One region of the Glutamicibacter sp. St.4D3 genome, then DNA from elsewhere that is predicted to be linked to it. Evidence: riboswitches for the same ligand, from Rfam matches in the RefSeq annotation. Region 1 holds a riboswitch; each other region holds the start of a gene.
What was found. Region 1 has a riboswitch for S-adenosylmethionine ahead of AC6I21_RS02605 (hypothetical protein). Riboswitches for the same ligand answer to the same signal wherever they lie in the genome.
Positions count from the first base shown of each region.

Region 1 (5,383 bases):
GTGCTGGCCAGCTGGGACCGGCGGGTGGCCGGTGAGAGCAGCGTGGAGGGCGTGCAGGACTCCGCGGTGCGCTAAGCACAAGGTCATAGCGGCCACATAGCCGCAACTGTGCCGGAACCCAATACCGGCGCATATCCTCAAAGGCACCATCGGGCAACAGGCCCGGTGGTGCCCTTGGTTTTAAAGCTGCCCCGGATGCACAAAGGAGCCGTCATGACATCCACCCCGCCAGGACGCTGGTTCAACAACCGCCCCCTGCCCCGCCCGGGCGAAGACTTGGAGGATCAGGGGCTGGGGTTTGACGTGCAGACCCTGCTCGACCGGCGCCAGATGCTCACCGCCATGGGGCTGGGCACCCTGGCCTTCACCCTGTCCGCCTGCGCCCCCACCGCCGGAACCGGTTCACGGGGCGCGGCTGAAATCCCCGAGGAGACGGCCGGCCCCTACCCCGCGGACGGGTCCAACGGTCCGGACGTGCTGGAGCGTTCCGGGATCGTGCGCAGCGATATCCGTTCCAGCTTCGACGGCGCCACGGGCACCGCTCAGGGCATCGAGATGCAGCTGCAGCTGCGCATCCTGGACAGCGCGAAGGACAACGCCCCGATGATCGGGGTGGCCGTCTACGTCTGGCAGTGCGACCGCCAGGGCCGCTACTCGATGTACTCCACCGGGGTGCAGGAGGAAAACTACCTGCGTGGCGTGCAGCTCAGCGACCAGGACGGGATGGTGCGCTTCACCAGCATCTTCCCGGCCTGCTATGCCGGGCGCTGGCCGCACATCCACTTTGAAATCTACCCGGACGAGCATTCGGTCACCGATGCGGCCAACGCGATCGCCACCTCCCAGGTGGCCCTGCCCCAAGAGGCGTGCGAGCAGGTGTACGCCACCGTGGGCTATGAGCCCTCGGTCAAGAACCTGGCCGCGGTGAGCCTGCGCAGCGACAACGTCTTCGGCGACGACGCCGGCGCCAGCCAGCTGGCCGCCGTCACCGGCAGCAACACCGAGGGCTACCGGGTGAGCCTGGAGGTCCCGGTCGATACCCGCACCACACCGGGTACCGGGCAGGAGCCGGGCGCCGGTGAGCGCCCCGGCGCCCGGCCGCCGACCCGGCCTGCGGCGAGCGCTGCCCCGTAAACACCCCCTGTTGCCGCGGCGGCTGCTGCACTAGACTGCAGCCCATGGACAGCGAAGTCACCGCGCGCAAGCAGCGTTTGCGCCGCTACCTGGATCATGCCCGGCAGGCGGCGCTGTGGAAGGCCGAGAATCTGGACGAAGCCCAGCTGCGTCGGCCCATGGTGCCCAGCGGCACCAACGTCCTGGGGGTCATCAACCACCTGGCGGTCATGGAATTCGGCTACTTCAGCTATTGTCTCAAACGCCCGGTGGACAGTCCCCGGGCCGTGCAGGCCTTCACCTCCGAAGACCCGATGGCGGACTTCGTGGTGGAGGCGGACACCGGCGCCGCCGACGTGCTGCAGTTCTACCGCCAGGCGATCGACGCGGCCAACACCGCCTTCGAGGAACTGGAGCTGGACGCCCCGGCCTCGGTGCCCTGGTGGGGTGAGGACAGTGAAACCACCCTGGAGCACCTGATGCTGCACATGGTGGGGGAAACCTCCCGCCACGCCGGGCACCTGGATCTGGTGCGCGAACTGATTGACGGGCAGACGGGCCTGTCCGCGCAGAACGGGAACCTGCCGGAGTTCAGTGACGAGCAGTGGAAGGAACATTACGCACGGCTGAAGAAGATCGCCGACTCCGTGTAGCATCGAAGCGTAGCTTCACGAGATGCGGCGCCAAGCTCCGACTGGCCGCACACCAACCCCAGGTTCATGGGTGGTTCGGATGAGGAAGCGGTCCGCGGCACCAGCTTGTGCCCGGGCAAGAGCTAGCCTGAAAGGCCGGTGCCTGCGATGCCCGCCGTTCCCGTCCTGCCGCTGATCGACCTGCACAGCGGAGAAGTGCAATTTACCCTCCATGGCGCCTGGCAGGTGCTGCACACCAGTGAGCCGCAACGGCTGCTGCGGCTGCTCACCCGCGCGGCCGGCCCGGCCCGGTTCGATCCGGCCCACCGGCGGCTGCTGGTGTTCCTGCCCCGGCGCGGCACCAGCGGCGGGCGTCCGGTGGCTTTTAGCCTTGCCAAATTCCCCGCCCACCCCTCGGTCACTACACTGGATGCCGATGACGGACGCGCCGCGGAGCACCGCGGGGTCCGTCCCCTGCCACAGCTGCTGTAGGCAGGAGGCCTGACTGAGGAGATTCACTGCCGTGATGACCGTCAATCCCCCTTCTTCCCCCACCCCGGCGCAGGTTCGGCGCTGGCGCAAATACCTGGCCGATGAGATCGCCGAGGGTGCGATCTACCGCGAACTGGCTTCGCGGCGCACCGGGCAGGAACGCCAGGTGCTGCTCGGACTGGCCGAAGCCGAGGCCCGCCATGAGGCGCACTGGCGCGAACTGCTCGGCGACCAGGCCCGACCCAGCCGCCCCTCGCTGCGCCGCACCGTGCTGCGTTTCCTGGCCCGGCACTTCGGGTCGGTGTTCGTGCTGGCCCTGGCCCAGCGCGCGGAGGGAGATTCCCCCTACGCCAAGGACGCGGACGCCCCGGCCCACATGGCCGCCGACGAACTGGTGCACGAGGAAGTGGTGCGCGCCCTGGCCACCGCCGGGCGCACCCGGCTGGCCGGCAACTTCCGGGCAGCGGTGTTCGGCGCCAATGACGGGCTGGTCTCCAACTTCGCGTTGGTGCTGGGCATCGGTGCCACCGGGGTGGCTTCCTCCTTCGTCCTCTTCGCCGGCATCGCCGGCCTGCTGGCCGGCGCGCTGTCCATGGCGGCGGGCGAATATGTCTCGGTGCGTTCCCAGCGTGAACTGCTCACCGCTTCCCGGCCCACCCAGGTGACGCTCTCCGCGGCGCAGGACCTGGACCTGGACGCGAACGAACTGGTGCTGATCTACAAGGCGCGCGGCATGAGCGATGAGGACGCCGAGCACCGGGCCGCCGAACGCATGGGGCTGTTCACCTGCGACTGCAACCCCTCATTCTCACTGCAGCCGGAGCTGCGCGGTGAGGAGCTGGCCCGCGAGCACGAGGAACTGGGTTCGGCCCCGGGGGCGGCGGCTTCCTCGTTCCTGTTCTTCGCCTCCGGCGCGGTCGTGCCGATCCTCCCGTTCATCTTCGGGATGTCCGGGCTGCCCTCCATCATCCTGGCCGCCGTCCTGGTGGGAGCGGCCCTGATGTTTACCGGCGGCGTGGTGGGTCTGCTTTCCGGGGCCTCGCCCCTGAAGCGCGGGTTGCGCCAGCTGGCCATCGGCTGGGGCGCCGCCGCGGTGACCTACTGCCTGGGTCTGCTGTTCGGCGCCCCCGTCGCCTAGCCCATTCGGCCGGGTTGCGCCCGCCGGCCGGTGCGCACGCGGGCGGGGATCCGGCGGCGCGGAGGTGTTGTGCACATTCGATGACCCCAACTTTCCCTGCCAGCTCCGAACGTGAAACGATGAGAGGATGACCAACGCCGTACCGCCGCAGGTAGATGGCAGGACTTTGCTTGCCTACCTGGGAAACTTGCCATACTTCCTGGGCCAGCAGCTGGCTGGCACCCCGGGCGCCGTCAGTGGCGTGCATTTTGCTGCGGATAATGCGGAACTGCGTGGTGAGGTCAAGGACGAGAACGACACGTTCCAGCCACGGGTGCAGCTGGAACGGGCCACCACGGGATGGCAGATCCGCCAGGCGCAGTGCACCTGTGAGGTGGAGGGGCCCTGCCGCCACGAGGCGGCCCTGGTGCTGGCGGCGAACAAACTGGCCACCGCGCGGCAGGCGCAGGAGCAGGTGCAGGAGCAGCCGGAGCGCGGCTGGCAACGCAGCATCGATGACTGGTTTGAACAGGCCGACCCGCTCAACCCCATCGGGGTGACCCGCTCGGCCGCGGACCCGGTCAACCCGATGGGCCTGCAGTTCCTGGTGTTGGACGTCAAGAACCAGGCCCAACAGCAGTGGCTGCCCTCGGGCACCACCCAATTCCTGAACCGCAACCAGCGTTTCCGCCTCGGGGTGCGGCCCATGGTGCGCGGCGCGGACGGCCGCTGGGTGCGCGGTCAGCTGCGCTGGACCACCATCGTGTACAAGACCTTCGGCTGGAACCTGCTGTACTCACAGCACCACTGGTTTACCCGCTTCGCCGCCCTGGCCCGCAGCAACACGCAGCTGCAGTTCAAGCAGGACGAGGACTGGCTGTTCTTGGACAACTATTCCTCACCCCTGCTCTGGCCGATGCTCAACGAGGCGCAGCACCTGGGCATCGAACTGATGGGCACCCGCAACGACACCGAGGTGCAGGTCGGCGCACGCGCGGAATTCGAGCTGCAGGCCGCCCGTGAGGACGACGCCCTGCTGCTTAGCGGCACCCTGACCCTGGACGGGCAGGAGCATGAGTTGGACCCGGACAGTCCCGCCGGAACCATCGGGGACCACGGCTTTTACCTGCAGCCGCAGGACAGCCGGAGGATTTGGCTGGCACCCAGCGCCCAGCCCATCGCCGCCCAACACCGGCGCTGGTTCATGAACCGCACCCCGTTGCGGATCCCGGCCGCGGAGCAGGAGCAGTTCTTCACCCGGGCCTACCCGCGCCTGGCCCGCCGCTTCCCGCTGCGCAGCGCCTCCCCCGACCTGGTGCTGCCCGAACTCGAGCCGCCCTACCTGGCGGTGGACATCCACTACACCAAGACCCGGCCGGAACAGGACAAGAGCGGGCAGGGTGCCCCGGCGCGGCCCGCCGAGGACCTGGCCGAGGTCAACTTCGCCATCCGCTACCCGGGAATCCCCGATGACCAGGTCGTCCCCGACCAGGCGCAGGAGGAGCTGCTGCGCGCGCTGCTAAACCGGGTGCTGCTTGAAAGCACCGGGCGGGAGAACGATGCCCTGGATCCGCGCATCTACCAGGGCGACGGGCTGATTGACTTCGTCTCCTACACGGTTCCGGCGTTGCGCGCGGAACAGCGGGTGCGGCTGAACGAAACCGGCGTCCGCCCGGTCTACCGCAAGCTGTCGGAGCTGCCCGAACTGAAGATCAATGCCGTGGACTCTGAGAAGAACGACTGGCTGGACCTGGGGCTGTTGATCACGGTCGGCTCCCATGAGGTCCCGTTCTCCACGATCGTGGAGGCCCTGAGCAACGGGGCGATGAAGGTCAAGTTGCCGGACAACAGCTGGTTCTCCCTGGACCACCCGATCTTCGCCAAGCTCAAGGCCCTGGTCGACGAGGCCCAGATGCTCAACGACAAGCCCAAGGACGCGGATCTGAAGGTTTCGGTCTTCCAGGTTTCCCTGTTCGAGGAGCTGAACGACCTGGCCGACGGGATCGACGGCGCCGATGTGTTCGTCGCC
Region 1 covers NZ_AP039380.1:547,229-552,611, reverse strand. The annotation lists gene AC6I21_RS02620 (sodium:solute symporter family protein) at 1-75, shown strand, start outside; gene AC6I21_RS02615 (intradiol ring-cleavage dioxygenase) at 214-1,134, shown strand; gene AC6I21_RS02610 (DinB family protein) at 1,179-1,766, shown strand; SAM riboswitch class IV at 1,780-1,894, shown strand; gene AC6I21_RS02605 (hypothetical protein) at 1,914-2,237, shown strand; gene AC6I21_RS02600 (VIT1/CCC1 transporter family protein) at 2,272-3,375, shown strand; gene AC6I21_RS02595 (SNF2-related protein) at 3,503-5,383, shown strand, end outside.

Region 2 (5,383 bases), 300 kb from region 1:
TGCGCCCCAGGGCGGCGGTGAGCATGACGGCCGTGACGATCACCAGGCCCGGCAGGGTGGTCAGCCACCAGGCCACCGACAGGTACTGGCGTCCCTCGGAAATCAGCAGCCCCCATTCGGGGGTGGGCGGCGGGGCGCCGAAGCCCAGGAAGCCCAGTCCCGAGATGGCCAGGATCGCCGCCCCCAAATCCACGGCGAGCAGGGCCAGCACCGGTCCGATCACGTGCGGCAGGATGTGCCGGCGCAGCACCGTGAAGTAGCCGCCGCCGCTCATCAGTGCCGCCTGCACGAAGTCGTGGGAGCGCACCCGCAGCACCTCGGTGCGCACCAGCCGGGCGAACGCGGCGATCGAGGCGATCCCCACCCCCAGGCCCAGGGACAGCGGCCCGGGCTCGGTGGCGGTGACCAGGATCAGCGCGATCAGGAACGCGGGCACCGCCAGCAGCACGTCCACCAGGCGCATGGCCACGGCGTCCGCCGCCCTTCCGGTGGTGCCGGCCAGCAGGCCCAGCACGCTGCCGAGCACCGAACCGATCAGGCAGGCCAGTCCCGCGGTCATCAGGGTTTGCCCGGTGCCGTGCACCACCCGGGAGTATACGTCGCGGCCCAGGTGGTCGGTGCCAAAGGGGTGGGCGGGGCTGGGGGCGCTCAGCTTCTGCGCCGGGATCCCGGTGATCGGGTCCGCTGCGCTGAACGCGCCGGGCACCAGCGCCCAGGCCAGCAGCAGGCCCAGCGGCAGCAGCATCCACCAGCGTCCCAGCCAGCGGCGCACCGGGCGGCCCGGTGCTGGCGCCGCGGTGGTTGGTGCCGGCTCCGGAACCGGCAGCCCGGCCGGGGTGGTGTTCTGTTCGGTCAGTACGCTCATGATCCCTTGTCCCTTCAGGCAGCCAGGGCCCGTGCCGAGCCGGCGTGGGCGGTAATGATTCGTGGGTCCAGCTGCGGGTGGATGAGGTCCACCAGCAGGTTCACCACGGTGAAGGTGGCGGCGGTGAGCAGCACCAGAGCCTGCACCAGGGGAATGTCCTGGACGGTGACCGCCTGCAGCACCAGCTGCCCCAGTCCGGCGCGGGCGAACACGGTCTCGGTGATCACCGAGCCGGCCAGCAGGGTGCCGATGGTGATCCCGGCAATCGACAGCGCGGCCGGGGCGGCGTTCTTCAGCGTGTGGCGGTAGAAGATCCAGGACTCCCCGGCCCCCTTGGCGCGCAGCACGTCCACGAACGGCTGGGCCGAGACCTGCTGAACGCTCTTGAGCAGCACCTGGGCGATCGGTGCGCTCAGGTGCAGGGCCAGCACCAGGATCGGCACCAGCAGCGACAGCGCCGAACCGTCCGGGAACAGGGACATCACCCCCAGCTGCACTGCCAGCAGCTGCAGCAGCACCAGGCCCAGCCAGAACACCGGGATTGAAATGAACAGCGGCGGCAGGTTCAACAGCGCCCGGCGCAGCCGCTCACCACGGGCCAGGGTGGCCGCGGCCACCAGGGCCACCGCCAGCAGGACGGCCAGCACGAAGGCGCTGCCGGCCAGGACCAGGGTGGATCCGATGACCTCCCCGATCCGGGCGGCCACCGGCGCCCCGGAGGACAGCGAGTAGCCCAGGTCCCCGCGCAGCAGCGCGCCCAGCTGCCCCAGGTATTGGGTGATCAGCGGTTGGTCATAGCCGTAGTGGGCCTTCAGCTGTGCGATGGTGGCCGGGTCCGCGGCGGCGTCGGTGGACAGGAAGATGGTCACCGGGTCATTCGGCAGGGCCTGCACCGCCAGGAAAACCGCGGTGTAGGCCAGCCAGATGACCAGCAGGGCCTGGCCAACGCGCTTGGCAATGTATCCGCCCATGCTTCCCTCCCCTACTTGCCGCTCTTCCAGGCGCCCTGGAAGATCGGGGCGGTGCCGGAGGTGAAGTCGACGTGGGTGCCCGAATGCGCGCCGTAGACCTGGACCTCATCCCACAGCACCAGGGTCAGGGCCTTGTCCAGCACCAGGGCACGCTGTTCCTCACCGATCAGCTTCAGGTGCTCCTGCTCGGTGGTGGCCGCCTGTTCCCGGGTGAACAGTTCGTTCAACTCTTCGTCCGCGTTCAGCGTCTGGGTGTTGTTCGCCGGCCCGAAGACCGGCCCCAGCCCGCCGTAGGCGAACTGCCGGGTGCCGAAGAATTCGACCTTGTCATCGACCAGGGCACTGGTCAGGAACGTGTTGTCCGCTGCCCGGTTCACCAGTTTGACCCCGATCTCGCGCCACTGCTGCTCAATAAGTTCGAAGGCCGGCTTGATGACCACCGAGTTGTTCGAGGAGGCGACGGTGACCTCCAGCTTCTTCCCGTCCTTCTGCCGGATCCCGTCCGGTCCCGGAACCCAGCCGGCCTCATCCAGCAGCTCCTTGGACCGCGCCGGGTCGTAGGCCAATTCCGCGGAGAAGTCCACGAAGCCCGGGGCCTTGTGGTTCAGAATCGATGCGGAAATCACATAGCTGTCCGAAAGCACGGTGTCCTTCAGCGCCTGGCGGTCGATGCCCACCTGCAGCGCCTGGCGGACCTTGGCGTCGGCCAGCTGCCCGGAGCCAATGCGCACCGAGGCGTTGTTGGTGGTCAAATCCACGCCCTGCGCGGCGAACACCTGGCCGCCGCCGGATTTCAGCACCTGCTCATCCACCGGCTGCAATCCCCGAACCAGGTCCACCTGCCCGGACTGGGCGGCTCCGGCACGGTGTGCAACCTCCGGCAGGTACTTGATGACCAGCTCATCCAGGTAGGGAGCCCCCGGGTTCTGGGCACCCTGCGGAGCCCAGGCGTAGTCGTCGCGGGCGCTGAACACCACTTCCTCATCGGGCTTTTCCGAGGCGAAGACGAACGGTCCGGAACCCACGATCTTGGAGATCGCCGACTGCCCGGCGTTGTCCAGCTTCAGCGTTTCGGGGGCCACCAGCCCGGCGGTCACCGAGGAGGTGGCGCGCAGGAAGTTGGCGTCCGGACGCTTCAGGGTGACCTGGACCTTGTTCCCGTCCAGCACCTTGGAGGACTTGTACGCCGAGAAATCCACGTTCGGCTGGATCTGCGCATCCTTGATGCCCAGTCCCAGCGCGTCCAGGTTCGCCTTGACGGCCTTGGCATCCAGTGCGGTGCCGTTGGAAAACGTCACCCCGTCACGAATGGTGAACGTGTACTGGGTCTTGGTCTCGTTGGAGGTGAAGTCACTGGCGATCCACCCCACCAGCTTGCCCTGCTCGGCGTCAAAATAGGTCAGCCGGTCCAGCACCGAGTTCAGCACGTTGGCCTTCTCGTAGAACCGGGCCGCCTGGGTCTGCCAGTTGTCGATGGGGGTGACCTCGGCGTAGGTCAGGGTTCCACCCTGCACCGGGTCGCCGGCTGGCTGTGCCGACTCGGTGTTCGGGCTTGCCGCGCCGCTGCCGCCGCATGCGGTCAACGACAGCCCCAGGGCCGCAAGCAGTGCGGTGGCTTTCAGCGCCAAACGTGGTGGCCGCATAATCCGTGTTCCTCTCGGTTTAGCCCGAGGAGCACGCTGAATTCAGGTCCCTCCCGCGAAGGGAGGCAAAACAGGCAGACATCCGCCCGTGTGCGGGGACCGTTGCGAAATCTAGCAATCTCCATCGGTCCTGGCCTTAGCACCGCTCCCCGTCGGGGTGGTTGCTGCGACGTCAACGAGCCAGGTCTCTCAGTCGCTCTGGATGGTGTTGTTCCGGTGGGTGTTCCGGGTGATTTCAGTGTGCGGCGGGGACATTCATGTGACCAACCATGACGAAACATCGACGTCACATCGCCACCGAGGAGGCGACAAAGGCTCGGCAGCACCGTAACAATGGGGTCACACGCGCCGGTAAGTCATTGTGTGAAGGCGAAAACCGCAGATCCTTGACAATTCCTCCGGCAGGGTGGCGCCGGTGCCACCGCGCCCGCTGTAGTGGGTGGCGCGGGTTTTACACGCCTCCGCGGACCGGGGGCAGTACCGTGCAGCAGCCGCAGGGCCGGGCCGGCTTGGCCTTGTCCCGCAGTTGGAGCCCTGTGAAACCCTGTGCAGATTCCTCATCCACGAGCCGGCAGATCCACCGGCGCGGAAAAACCGCTGGGGGCTACGCCCTGCCGGGGCCCATAGGCCAGGCGACAACGAAACGCTCAAGCACGACCCGGAAACCCGGCTGCGACGTCAGGGTCGGATCCCATTGGTGTCCAGCAGCCCGCTGGGTGCGACGCCAGTACTTCTCATGCTCGCGGCGCCAGCTGGCCAACGAGCGGTCATCCTCCCCTTCGGCAAAGGCGAAATCGGCGTCCACGTGGTCAAAGGCCGCCAAGGTGACCTCGGTGGTCTGCAGGATGAGACGCGCCGTACCGGTGGAATCGCAGGCTAGCCAATAGGCGCCTGCCTCCGGCAACGGTTCACCGCTTGCCGTGTACTCGTTCTCCAGGCTCGAGGTTGCGCGCTTATCCCCGTCGGAAACTGCGCGCAGCAACGCATCGGCCAATGCGGGACTGTCCCCGAAGTAGTCAACGACAGGCAACACCTCGGGTCGCAGGACCCCGCCCCCTGCCCAAAGCACATAGTCGCCCCACAATTGTCTTGCCCGCGCGAGGTCGACCGGCGGGAGCCGGGAGGCCGAGGAATCCATGGCCCCAAGCCTAGTGCTTTCCGCCATGGGCCGGCGCTGCACAGGGGCCTTTCATTGCCTCTGCCCGGAACCAAGGTTGCGCGCAAAAATCGGCGGGAAAGGCATATGGTGCTTCGTGCGCAGAAACCGCTGGCTCCTCTCCGAAGGACTGCCCCGCCCCGGAGGCACTGCGCCGAAAGCCGGTTCCTCAGGGCAACCACAACTTTTGGAATGTGATGCGTCTCACTTCCATTGGATGTGGTGCACTTCGCCTAGCTTGAGGGGGTCAGAACCCATCAACCCCCAAGGAGCGGGTAGCTGTGCACCCACGATCACTTCGCGCCCCAGCCTGCGCGATCAGCCTGGCGTTGGGCTTGACCGCGCTCAGTCTGGCGCCGGCCCAGGCGGAACCACGCCAAACCGAGAAGCAAGCCACCGCCACCGGTTACGGTGGCGCCGTGGCCACCGTCGACCCGGAGGCCTCTTCCGCGGCGATTTCCGTGTTGCGCCGCGGCGGCAACGCCGTGGACGCGGCGGTGGCCGCCGCCGCGACACTGGGAGTCGCCGAACCCTACAGCGCTGGCATTGGCGGCGGAGGCTACTTCATGTACTACGACGCCGACACCCGGAAGATCAGCACGCTGGACGGTCGGGAAACCGCCCCGGCCGCCATGCCCCACGACGCCTTCATTGATCCGCAGACCGGCAGCCCCTACCCCTTCACCCCGGAGCTGGTGACCAGCGGGGTGTCCGTGGGCGTGCCCGGCACGCTGGCCACCTGGGATGA
Region 2 covers NZ_AP039380.1:248,225-253,607, reverse strand. The annotation lists gene AC6I21_RS01245 (ABC transporter permease) at 1-865, opposite strand, end outside; gene AC6I21_RS01240 (ABC transporter permease) at 880-1,836, opposite strand; gene AC6I21_RS01235 (ABC transporter substrate-binding protein) at 1,848-3,479, opposite strand; SAM riboswitch class I at 3,598-3,688, opposite strand; gene AC6I21_RS01230 (ASCH domain-containing protein) at 4,084-4,548, opposite strand; gene ggt (gamma-glutamyltransferase) at 4,917-5,383, shown strand, end outside.
Region 2: it holds a riboswitch for S-adenosylmethionine, as region 1 does, so the genes downstream of both, AC6I21_RS01235 (ABC transporter substrate-binding protein) here and AC6I21_RS02605 (hypothetical protein) in region 1, are expected to answer to the same signal.

Region 3 (5,383 bases), 760 kb from region 1:
ACGCTGGAATGGCTCTGTCAGTGTGTTCACCAGCTCGGGCGGCAGGTGCTCGCCCGTATTCTCCACCGTCAAAATGCCCCTTCCTGCCGCGTTTCCAGTGGTGATCCACACCGTTCCGTTCTCAGGCAGATTGTGCACAATTGCGTTGTGAATCAGGTTGATGATCAGCTGTTGCAGCAGCGGGGGAGAGCCGTGGGCGATCGCAACCTCACTGGCGACTTCCAAACCAACGACGCGTTTTTCTGCCAGGGGCAGCAGGGTTTCCGTGGCTTCTTCGACCAGCAACGACAGGTCGACTATTTCTGGGGTAAAGGACTTCTGTCCGGCTCGGGTCAGCCACAGCAACGACTCGGTCAGTTCGATGGCCCGCTTGTTGACTGTCCCCAACCGCTGGAGGAGCTCACCGGTGTCTATGTCCGTCTCTTTGCCGGCGACATCCAACAGTGTTTGGGTGATGGCCAATGGGGTGCGCAATTCGTGGGACGCATTGGCGGCGAATCGTTGCTGCTCCGCGACGTGTGCTTCCACTTCCTCCAGCATGGTGTCGAAGGCTTCAGCAAGCTCCCCGAATTCATCGTTGCGACCAGGGAGGTGAATCCGACGGGCGAGGTCACCCTCGGCCACGGCGCGGGTGGTTTGCGTGATGCGATCCAAGGGGGCAAGCATTCGACCGGCGAGGAACCAGCCTCCAATGAGCCCAAAACCCAGCAGGAAGAGCAGCACGCCGGTGGCCGCGGGTCCAAAGGCATCAAGTAGATCCGAGCGGTTCGGGACGAAACCTCTAGCGCTGTCGATGTTCCCCTCGGGAACATAACGCAGCAGGAAAACCCAGACGGCGGTGAGCAGCAGCGCGCCAGCCAACATCAGAAAACCGACGTAGCTTAAAGTGAGCTTCAGTCGCACGCTCAGCCCTTTTGGCTTATTCACTGTCCAACACCATAGGTACTTCACTGTCCGGGGCTTCGATGCAATATCCGACCCCTGGAACTGGTGCGATCACCCACGGTTCGCCCAGACGTTTCCGCAAGGCTGAGACCGTAATGCGCACCGCATTGGTGAAGGGATCGGCATTCTCATCCCATGCTCGTTCCAGCAGCTCCTCCGCGCTGACCACTCCGCCTTCTGCTCCCATGAGGACTTCCAATACCGCGAACTGCTTGCGTGTTAAAGCCACATAGCGGCCTTCTCGGTAGACCTCGCGGCGAAAGGGATCCAGCCTTACTCCAGCTATTTCGCGGACCGGAGGGCGGTGATGAGCCCGGCGCCGACTCAATGCCCGCAGGCGCATCGCCAGTTCCTGGAGCTCAAATGGCTTCGTCAGGTAGTCATCCGCGCCCAATTCAAAACCTGAGGCCTTCTCATCGAGCCGGTCGGCGGCGGTCAGCATCAGGATCGGCAAACCGGTACCGGAGGCCACGATGGAACGGGCCACTTCATCGCCGGAGGGGCCGGGAATGTCACGGTCGAGGATGGCGATCTTGTAGGCATTGATCTCCAAAAGTTCCAAGGCCGTATCACCGTCCCCGGCGATATCTGCAGCGATGGCTTCCAAGCGCAATCCGTCCCGGATCGCCTCCGCCATCAGGAGTTCGTCCTCGACGATCAGTACACGCATAGCCCCAATCGTACGAGCCGGAACATATCGCGGGCATATCAAAATTTCGATACGGCCCGGCAACAGGACGCCGCCTTGACTGGTTTCATGAGAAAAATGCGACTGGCCAAGCACCGCAAGAAATCCCTCCTGACCAAAATCATCCTGGTGCTTCTGGCGCTGCTTACCACCCTGTGGGTGCTTGCCCTGGCCCTAACGCTCGGAACCCGCAGTGACTGGAGTCCCTCATCCATGGCGGCAACCGTGACTTCGGTGGTCCAGGGAGGACAAGAGCCAAGGGCAGGTGCGTTAGGGGTGGCTGGTGGGGATGTGCCTTCAGGAACCACCCTGAAGTCCCAGGTACCAGCCGTGCACTACTTGAGTCCGGACCTGCGCGAGGCGATGAATGAGGCAGAATCCGACGCCGCCAAGGATGACATCAAGTTCATCGTCAACAGTGGCTGGCGCTCGGAAGCATTTCAGCAGCAACTGCTGGCCGAAGCGGTAGACCGGTATGGGTCGAAGCGTGAAGCCGCCCGGTGGGTTGCAACTGCGCAGACTTCACCGCATGTTTCCGGCAATGCGATAGACATCGGATCCTATGACGCGCGGGCGTGGCTAGGCCAGCATGGTCGCTACTACGGACTGTGCACGGTGTACGAAAATGAGCCGTGGCACTTTGAGCTGCGCCCGGAAGCGGTCAGCCAGGGCTGCCCCGCCCCGTACACGGATCCGACAGAAGACCCTCGGCTGCAGCGCTAGAAACACGAATTAGGTGACAAGTGGACCGTTCCTTCGATAATGAACAATCCACAGTGAGCAATCGCGGCCTACGCGGACGCCAAACCGTCGGACCGGACGCATAGGATGATTCCCAGGTTCACGAGCTGCAGCGATAAGTACCTGGCTTGCTGCACGGCAACCCTCCTCAACCGAGCGGGGTGCCCCAGGGGAAGAACCGGTCCGCGGCACCAGCCGCCGGGCAAGTCGGTGGATGCCGCGGCGGAGATAAATCCTCCGTCGCCGGGTCCTCCCATGCGAGGGGAACAACAATTGTCTGAAAACGAACGCAGCCAGCACGAGAACTTCAACAAGGAACATGCGCAGGACTTCGAGGCCTGGCGCCGGGAGCTTTACGGTGATGATGTTGTTGGCACGGAATCGGCCGCGAAGATCTATCAGGCCATGAGACTGCGTGCCGACGGCCGGGCCGAGCTGGTTCGGGGAGGCCCGCTAGAGATTCCGGTCGACAAGTACGGTCTGCCGGCAGGCATCAAGGGAAATGAACCAACGGTAAGGGAACAACTGGACCTGCGGTGGGATGCCGCACTGTTGGAAAACCCGTACGCTCCACCGTACCTCCCGCGTCCGAAGGGAAATTGGCGCATCGTCAAGAGCCAACGGTCCGCAATGCTGCTGGATGGCGAACTGTACCGCGGGCATGACACGGAACGGTACATCCACAAGTGGATGCGCGCCGGGTTTACCCCGGAACTGTACTGTCTATTGCACGCGAAGCTTGAAAGCGTCGTGGAGCGCTGCCGGAGCAAGGCGAAGTGGGCAGGGCGTGAGGATTGGTTCGAGGGCCGGTTGGCCGAACTGAATCTTTCCAGCGGGAGCCTCGGAGCGAACGGTGCGAACCTCAACCCCGAGCACTGGCAGGACCTGCCGGGCCTGCTGGTCCGCCTGCCGATCTCGGTAGCGGTGGAGAAGATCCTCCTGCTGGGTATGTAGACCGGGACAGGGGGGAGGCCTGCTACGACGAGCGACGGCGCGTTCGACGCGCAACGCTGGCAATTGGCTAAGGGGCCTTCTTTCTTCTTCAGGGGAGCGGCAAGCTGAGGACGACCGTGGCCATTATGGTCACGGTCGTTGGCTCCATCCGCAGAGAGGCAAGAACAATGTCAGGCAAAGATGTGCTGTCATCAGACGAAATTCAGGCACGGCTCTCACAATTGCCGCACTGGCGCTACGGGCTGGGGTCCTTGCGGACCGCTTTCAAGTGCCCGAGCTCGGCCGCCGCGATTCAGCTCGTGTCGGCGATTGGCGCGCTGGCCGAGGAAGCCGGACATCATCCGGACGTGGACTGGCGTTATGACACGGTGTTCGTCAACCTGGTGTCCCATGATGTCGGCGGAGTAACGTCACGGGACTTCACCCTGGCCACCCAGATCTCCGATCAGGCCGAAAACTTTGGTGCCCAAGTGGACCTGGGCCTGGTCCGGACGGTGGAAATCGCCATCGATACCGAAAACCCGCAACAGATCTCCAAGATCTGGCAGGCGGCCCTGGGCTATGAACAGGCGGCGGACGGTGCGCTGACCGACCCGCATGGCCGTGGCCCGGCCATCTGGTTCCAGGAGACCCAGACGCCGAACCAGAACCGATTCCACGTTGATGTAACGGTGCCCCACAGCCACAGTGGCGACCTGCTGGAAACCTTGAAAACCACCGACGCGGAGTTCGACTACGAGTACGCGCCAAGTTGGGTGATTGTCACGGACAAGCAGGGCAACCGGCTGTGCATTTGCACCGAGGCCGAGTCCGGCCGCGAATAGTCCGTTGCGTGGTGCAGCGTCGCTGCATCTGCGTGGCACGAAGATGAAATGGTGATGTCGACGGGAACGGTACTCGGCTGAACCAGCAGTGCAGGACCTACCGGGCGCGACTGCTGCCCGACCCAATATTGGCCGATGGTAGGAGCGACCATGGCTTTCTTTCGCAGGCGTACATCAGGCAGCAGGAAAACACGGGTGGAGTCCTCCCCGCTGGATGAACAGGCGTGGGCCTCGGTTGAGCGCCCCGCGGTGACTTTCCAGGGATTGTGGACCGACCCGCTGGGCAGGCTCGGCACCCGGTGCCTGCAGCTGCTGATCATCGGCGTGATTGCGGGCCTGGTGGTCCTGGGGATGCTGCGGCTGACCCTGATCGTGATTCCCACCCTCATCGCCGTGATCCTCTCCTGCGCCTTGTGGCCGTTGGTGATTCGGCTGCGCCGGGTCATGTCCCCGCTCTTGGCCGCGTGGACCGTCTTCCTCGGCGCGCTGCTGATCCTGGGAGGCATCGGCACCGGGCTGGTGTTCTCGGTCATCAACCAGTGGCCCACCCTGGTCGAGCAGGCCGTGGAGGGGTTCAACCAGCTGAACTCCACGGTCCAAAACGTGGTGGGCGGGCTGCCGTTCAGGATTGACGGGCAGCAGCTGGATGACGCGGTGCAACGGGTGACCGCGTTCATCACGAGCTCCGAATTCGGGACCGGGGCGCTGCACACCCTCACCGCCGCCGGCAGCCTGGTCACCGGAACGATCCTGCTGCTGGTCATCCTGTTCTTCTTCCTCAAGGACGGTGACAAGATTTGGGCGTTCTTTGTCTCCTGGACGCCCGCCCACTTCCGGCACACCTGGATTCTCTCCGGGGACCGGGCGCTGCACACCTTTGGCGGCTATATTCGCGGCACCGCGATCGTGGCCGCCGTGGACACCGCAGGCATCACCCTCACCCTGCTGATTTTGCAGATACCGCTGGCGCTGCCGCTGGGGGTGGTTGTCTTCCTCGGCTCCTTCATCCCGCTGGTCGGCGCGACCGTGGTGGGGGTGCTGGCAACCCTGGTGGCGCTGGTGACCAACGGTCCGGTCAGCGCGCTGATCGTGCTGGCCGCGGTGATCCTGGTGAACCAGCTGGAGGGCCACTTCCTGCAGCCGGTGGTCATGGCGCACACCCTGAGCCTGCATCCCCTGGTGGTGTTGATGGCCTTGACCGCCGGAACCGTGCTGGGCGGAATCGTCGGTG
Region 3 covers NZ_AP039380.1:3,130,216-3,135,598, reverse strand. The annotation lists gene AC6I21_RS14440 (sensor histidine kinase) at 1-903, opposite strand, end outside; gene AC6I21_RS14435 (response regulator transcription factor) at 920-1,615, opposite strand; gene AC6I21_RS14430 (M15 family metallopeptidase) at 1,691-2,356, shown strand; SAM riboswitch class IV at 2,473-2,589, shown strand; gene AC6I21_RS14425 (hypothetical protein) at 2,648-3,328, shown strand; gene AC6I21_RS14420 (4a-hydroxytetrahydrobiopterin dehydratase) at 3,454-4,152, shown strand; gene AC6I21_RS14415 (AI-2E family transporter) at 4,348-5,383, shown strand, end outside.
Region 3: it holds a riboswitch for S-adenosylmethionine, as region 1 does, so the genes downstream of both, AC6I21_RS14425 (hypothetical protein) here and AC6I21_RS02605 (hypothetical protein) in region 1, are expected to answer to the same signal.

Region 4 (5,383 bases), 310 kb from region 1:
CGCGTTGATCTCGTAGTCGCCCACGATGCGGGATTTGTAGATGGCGGGGTTGTGGGTGGCGATGGTGCGGGCGTTGCGCCAGTGCCGGTCCATGTTGCAGCTGGCCTTGGTGGCCGAGGCGCCCAGCGGGTCAAAGAGCTTGCTGGTCACCCCGATGGTCAGCGGCTGGGTGACCGATTGGGCGCGGTTGGCGGCCAACTCGCACACCGCATAGCGTTCGGCGGGGCTCAGGTTGGCGTCGGCCAGGGCGGCCTCGACCTCCAGCACCGCGCCCATCACCACCGACTCGATGGCGAATACCTCGGCCGAGACCTCCCCCACGACCTGCAGGACCTGCGGTTCGTGGCGGACCGGGACCCCGGTGCCGGTGCTGAAGCTGCGGGTGCGCAGCTGGACCGAGGAGCGCAGGTCATTCAGCGCCGCGCGGGCCACGCCGGCCTGCACGGCCAGCAGCACCAGCTGGAAGATCGCCGATTCGGTGTCGTTCTCATGCTGCGGGATGAAGCTGTCCACCGGGACCCGCTCGAACGTGGTGGTGCCGGTGCCCGTCAGCTGCTGGCCGAACCCGTCCCAGTCATCCAGGATCCGCACCCCGGAATGCTGGGTGGCCACGACGGCGATCTGCCGACCGGGCAGCTGCGGGTGGGCCACGGCCACCATGGTCCAGTCGGCAAAGATGGTCCCGGTGCAGTAGTACTTCTCCCCGGTGACGAACCAGCGGCCCTCGTGCTCGGTGGCCGTGGTGTTCAGACTGCCCAGCCGGTTGCCGCCGCGTTCGGTGTAGGCGTTGCCCACAATGTGCCCGGCGGAGATCCGCTCCAGCCATTTGGCCTGCAGCGACTGGTCCTCGAAGGCCAGCACGTCTTCGACGAAGGCCAGGTGGGCACGCCAGAGCTGGGCGATGTGGGAGTCGGCTTCGGCCAGTTCAATCAGCAGGCGGAAGACATCGGACATGCGGGCACCGTACCCGCCGCGGTCCACCGGGACGCGCAGGGCCCCGAAGCGTTCCCGGTTCAGCAGCCCCACTTGCTCAAAGGGCAGGATGCGCTCCCGGTCCCGGTGGGCTGCGCCCTCGGCGATTTGCGCGAAGACCGGTCGGAAGGTGGCGGCCAGGCGTTCATATTGTTCGTCGGCCCCAGGCCCCGGGGTGATCTTCAGCAGCTGCCGCTCGGGCAGCTGCTCGGGATGCTGGTCCAGATCCACGGCGTTGCCGGCAGGGGCCTGGGCAGGGTCGGACAGCGTGTTGAAGTCCGGTTGGGGTTCGCCGAATGACATGCAAGAGCCTCAATTCTTCCATCGGTCCTGGCGGTAGCACCGGCCCGCATGGGGTGGTTGCTGCGGCGTCGTGGAGCCAGATCTCTCGGCCGCTCTGGATGGTTCATCTCATTTGTACCGGCGGTGACGAAGCCGGCTCAAGGCCGGCCGTCATATTTCGGGGCATGAAGCGCAGATGACGTCGAACGCCCGGATCGCGCGAATGGGCAAGACGTTACAGCCTGACCCCGTCAAGCGGCAGAATGATGCAGAATCCACAAGGGATCAAAGAAATACCAGAATTACCGGCCCCGGAAACGTACGCTTCGAAGATTCGTCACATTACGAACGATTTGCCTTCCATCCGTTCGGGACGATTACATGGTGGCGTAACCATCCCGAGCGGCCGAGAGATCTGGCTCGTTGACGCCGCAGCAACCACCATGACGGGGAGAAGGCCTCTTCCTGCATGGACGGTGCTAACGCCAGAAGCGATGGAGATGACAATGAGTACTGTCCTTGTGTCGCCCACACCCGTGGCGCCATCCACTGCCCGATCGGTTCAGTTCCACAACCTGGGGCGTTCGTTCACCGCAGGCCGGCAGACCCGCACGGTCCTGTCAGGCATCGACCTGCAGATCACCGCCGGTCAGGTGGTGGCCATCCTCGGCGCCAGCGGCTGCGGCAAGTCCACACTGCTGCGCACCGTCAGCGGCCTGGATCACCCCAGTGTCGGCCAGGTCCGCATTGGCGGCCACGCCGTGGAGGGAATCGATGACCGCTGTGCGGTGGCGTTCCAGGAACCCCGGTTGCTGCCGTGGCGGACGGTGCGCCAAAACATCGCCCTGGGCCTGTCTCCGCAGCTGACAGCCCAGGCCGGCCGCGAGCTGATCGCCGAGCTGCTGGAACTGACCGAACTCACCCACGCGGCGGAACTTCGTCCACGCGAGATTTCCGGGGGCATGGCCCAGCGCGTTTCACTGGCCCGCGCCCTGGCACGGCGCCCCGGGGTCCTGCTGCTGGACGAACCGTTCGGCGCGCTGGATGCCCTGACCCGCCTGAAAATGCAGGATCTGCTGCTGGACATCCACCGTTCGTTCCCGACCACGGTGCTGATGGTCACCCATGACGTGGACGAGGCCCTGAGCCTGGCCGACCGCGTCATTGTCCTGGGGCACCGGCGGCCGAACGCGGAGCAGAAGCAGAACGGGGCCGGGGTCATCGAGGACCTGATCCTGAACTCCCCCAGGCCCCGCAACCGGACGGGTTCCGGATTCACCACCCAGCGCGCGCATCTGCTGCAGCTGCTCGGTGTCGACCCGTCGGGCCATTAACCCCCGCGCCGCGTCGCCTTCCTGTCCACCCCTCACCCTTGCGTCCGGGCCTACTCCCGTGCGCCGCCGAACCCACCCGCTAAGGATTCCCATGTCAAAATTCACCCTGTCCCGCCGTTGCGCATTCACCTTCGCCGCCGTCGCATTGGCCGCGAGCAGCCTCAGCGGCTGCGCCGGGGAGAACGCCGCTGCCGGTGAGACCCTGACCCTCGACTATGCGACCTACAACCCCCTGAGCCTGGTGCTGAAGGAAAAGGGATGGCTGGAGGATGCGCTGGCCGACGACGGCATCAGCGTCGAATGGATCCAGTCGGCCGGGTCAAACAAGGCCAACGAGGCACTGCGTGCGGACGCCATCGACGTGGGTTCCACCGCCGGCTCCGCCGCCCTGCTGGCCCGCTCCAACGGTTCCCCGATCAAGACGATCGCGTTGTACTCGCAGCCCGAATGGTCAGCACTGGTCGTGGGCAAGGATTCACCGGTTTCCTCGGTCGCCGACCTGAAGGGCAAGCAGGTCGCGGCCACCAAGGGCACCGACCCCTACTTCTTCCTGCTGCAGGCCCTGCAGGAGGCGGGATTGGGGGAAAAGGACATCACGTTGCAGAACGTGCAGCACGCCGACGGGCGCACCGCTTTGGCCAACGGCTCGGTGGATGCCTGGAGCGGACTGGACCCGATCATGGCGTCCGCCGAACAGGACGGTGCACGCCTGCTGTACCGCAACCTGGACTTCAACACCTATGGGGCGCTCAACGCCCGCGAGGACTTCCTCAAGGACAGCCCGGAAGTGGCGCAGACCGTGGTTGACGCCTATGAGAAGGCGCGCCAGTGGGCCGGCAGCCACCCGGAGGAAACCGCGCAGATCCTGGCCGATGTCGCCGGACTGGACGCTCAGGTCGCCGACACGGTCATCTCCGAGCGATCCAACCTCGACGTGGCGGCGGTCCCGGACGAGAAGTTCGTTCAGGTGCTGGGCAACATTGGGCCGGTGTTTGTCGACAGCGGCGATGTGAAGAGCCAAGCCGAGGTGGACGCCGCACTGGACACCCTGGTTGACGACCAGTTTGCCCGGCAGGCCGATGCCTCACAGATTGCGGGTGAATAGGCGATGACCGCTCCTGTTGACCAGCAGCCGGCCACCACACAAGCCGATGCCCCGCGCGCCGGACTGCTCGCCGCACTGCTGGGGCTCCCGCACTGGCTAGTGGGCCTGGTTGTCCCCGCCCTGGTCCTGGTGGCGTGGCAGTTGGCCACGACAAGCGGACTGGTGCCCTCCTATGCGCTGCCCACCCCGGCCTCCGTCATCACCGCCGCCGTTGACCTGCTGGAGCGCGGTGAGCTGTGGACCCACATAGGCATCTCCGCCCAGCGGGTCCTGTTGGGCTTTGCCGCCGGTTCGCTGCTGGGCCTGGTCTTCGGTGCCCTGGTGGGACTATCGAAGCTGGCCGATGCCCTGCTGAGCCTGAGCATCGGGGCGCTGCGCGCGGTCCCGTCACTGGCCTGGGTTCCGCTGCTGGTGCTGTGGATGAAGATGGGTGAGGACTCCAAGGTCACCCTGATCATCATCGGCGCCTTCTTCCCGGTCTTCACCACCGTCTCCCTGGCGCTGCGCCACGTGGATCCCCAGCTGGTGGAGGCGGCCCGCTCCTTTGGCTACCGGGGCCTGCGCCTGCTGCGCACCGTTCAGCTGCCGGCCGTGGTTCCCGCCATCTTCTCCGGGCTGCGCCTGGCCCTGGCCCAGGCATGGCTGTTCCTGGTGGCGGCCGAACTGCTCGGCGCCTCCATGGGCCTGGGGTTCCTGCTCACCGATTCCCAAAACAATGGGCGCATTGACCGCCTGATCCTGACCATCATCTTGCTGGCGATCTTTGGCAAACTCACCGATGCCCTGCTGTCCATCGCCGAACGCAAGGCCATTGCCCGCTGGGCCTAGGGCCCGCGACCACGTGTAAAGGATTTTCTTCGATGACAACCATCGACCTGACCTCCGAGGAAAGCACCGACGAAGCCACCCGCCAGCGCTTCTGGGATGAAGCGGCGAACCTGCTGGACTGGGACACCCGATGGCACACCACCTCCCGGATCGTTGCCGCCGACCCCGCCGCCGAACGCGGCCCGCAGATTTCCTGGTACCTGGGCGGCACGCTGAACGCCGCCGTGAACTGCGCGGACCGTCATGTGGCGGCCGGCCGCGGTGAGAAGGTGGCCCTGTACTTCGAGGGGGAACCCGGGGACCGGGAGACCGTCACCTACCGGGAACTGGCCGAACGGGTATGCCAGGCCGCGAACGCGCTGACCGAACTGGGGATCGGGAAGGGTGACCGGGTGGTCATCTACCTGCCGGTGCTGGTGGAGACGGTGGTCATCACCCTGGCCTGCGCCCGCATTGGCGCGATCCACTCCCTGGTTTTCGGCGGGTTCTCCGCCGCGGCCCTGAAGTTCCGGGTCGAGGACACCGCAGCGAAGCTGCTGGTCACCACGGACGGCCAGTTTCGCCGCGGCGCCGCCGTCCCGGTCAAGGACAACGCGGACGCGGCGGTGGCCAGGGAGAACAACATTGAGAACGTGCTGGTGATCCGGCGCACCGGGTGCGACATCGCCTGGACCGAGGGACGGGACGTGTGGTGGCACGAGCTGGTGGACAGCCAGCCCACCGAGCACCAGGCCCAGGCGTTTGACGCCGAAACCCCGCTGTTCATCATGTACACCTCCGGGACCACCGGCAAGCCCAAGGGGCTGGTGCACACCACCGGCGGCTACCTGACCCAGGCCGCCTACAGCCACAACCTGTTGTT
Region 4 covers NZ_AP039380.1:239,861-245,243, reverse strand. The annotation lists gene AC6I21_RS01215 (acyl-CoA dehydrogenase family protein) at 1-1,275, opposite strand, end outside; SAM riboswitch class I at 1,291-1,380, opposite strand; SAM riboswitch class I at 1,645-1,755, shown strand; gene AC6I21_RS01210 (ABC transporter ATP-binding protein) at 1,761-2,588, shown strand; gene AC6I21_RS01205 (aliphatic sulfonate ABC transporter substrate-binding protein) at 2,680-3,693, shown strand; gene AC6I21_RS01200 (ABC transporter permease) at 3,697-4,521, shown strand; gene acs (acetate--CoA ligase) at 4,554-5,383, shown strand, end outside.
Region 4: it holds a riboswitch for S-adenosylmethionine, as region 1 does, so the genes downstream of both, AC6I21_RS01210 (ABC transporter ATP-binding protein) here and AC6I21_RS02605 (hypothetical protein) in region 1, are expected to answer to the same signal.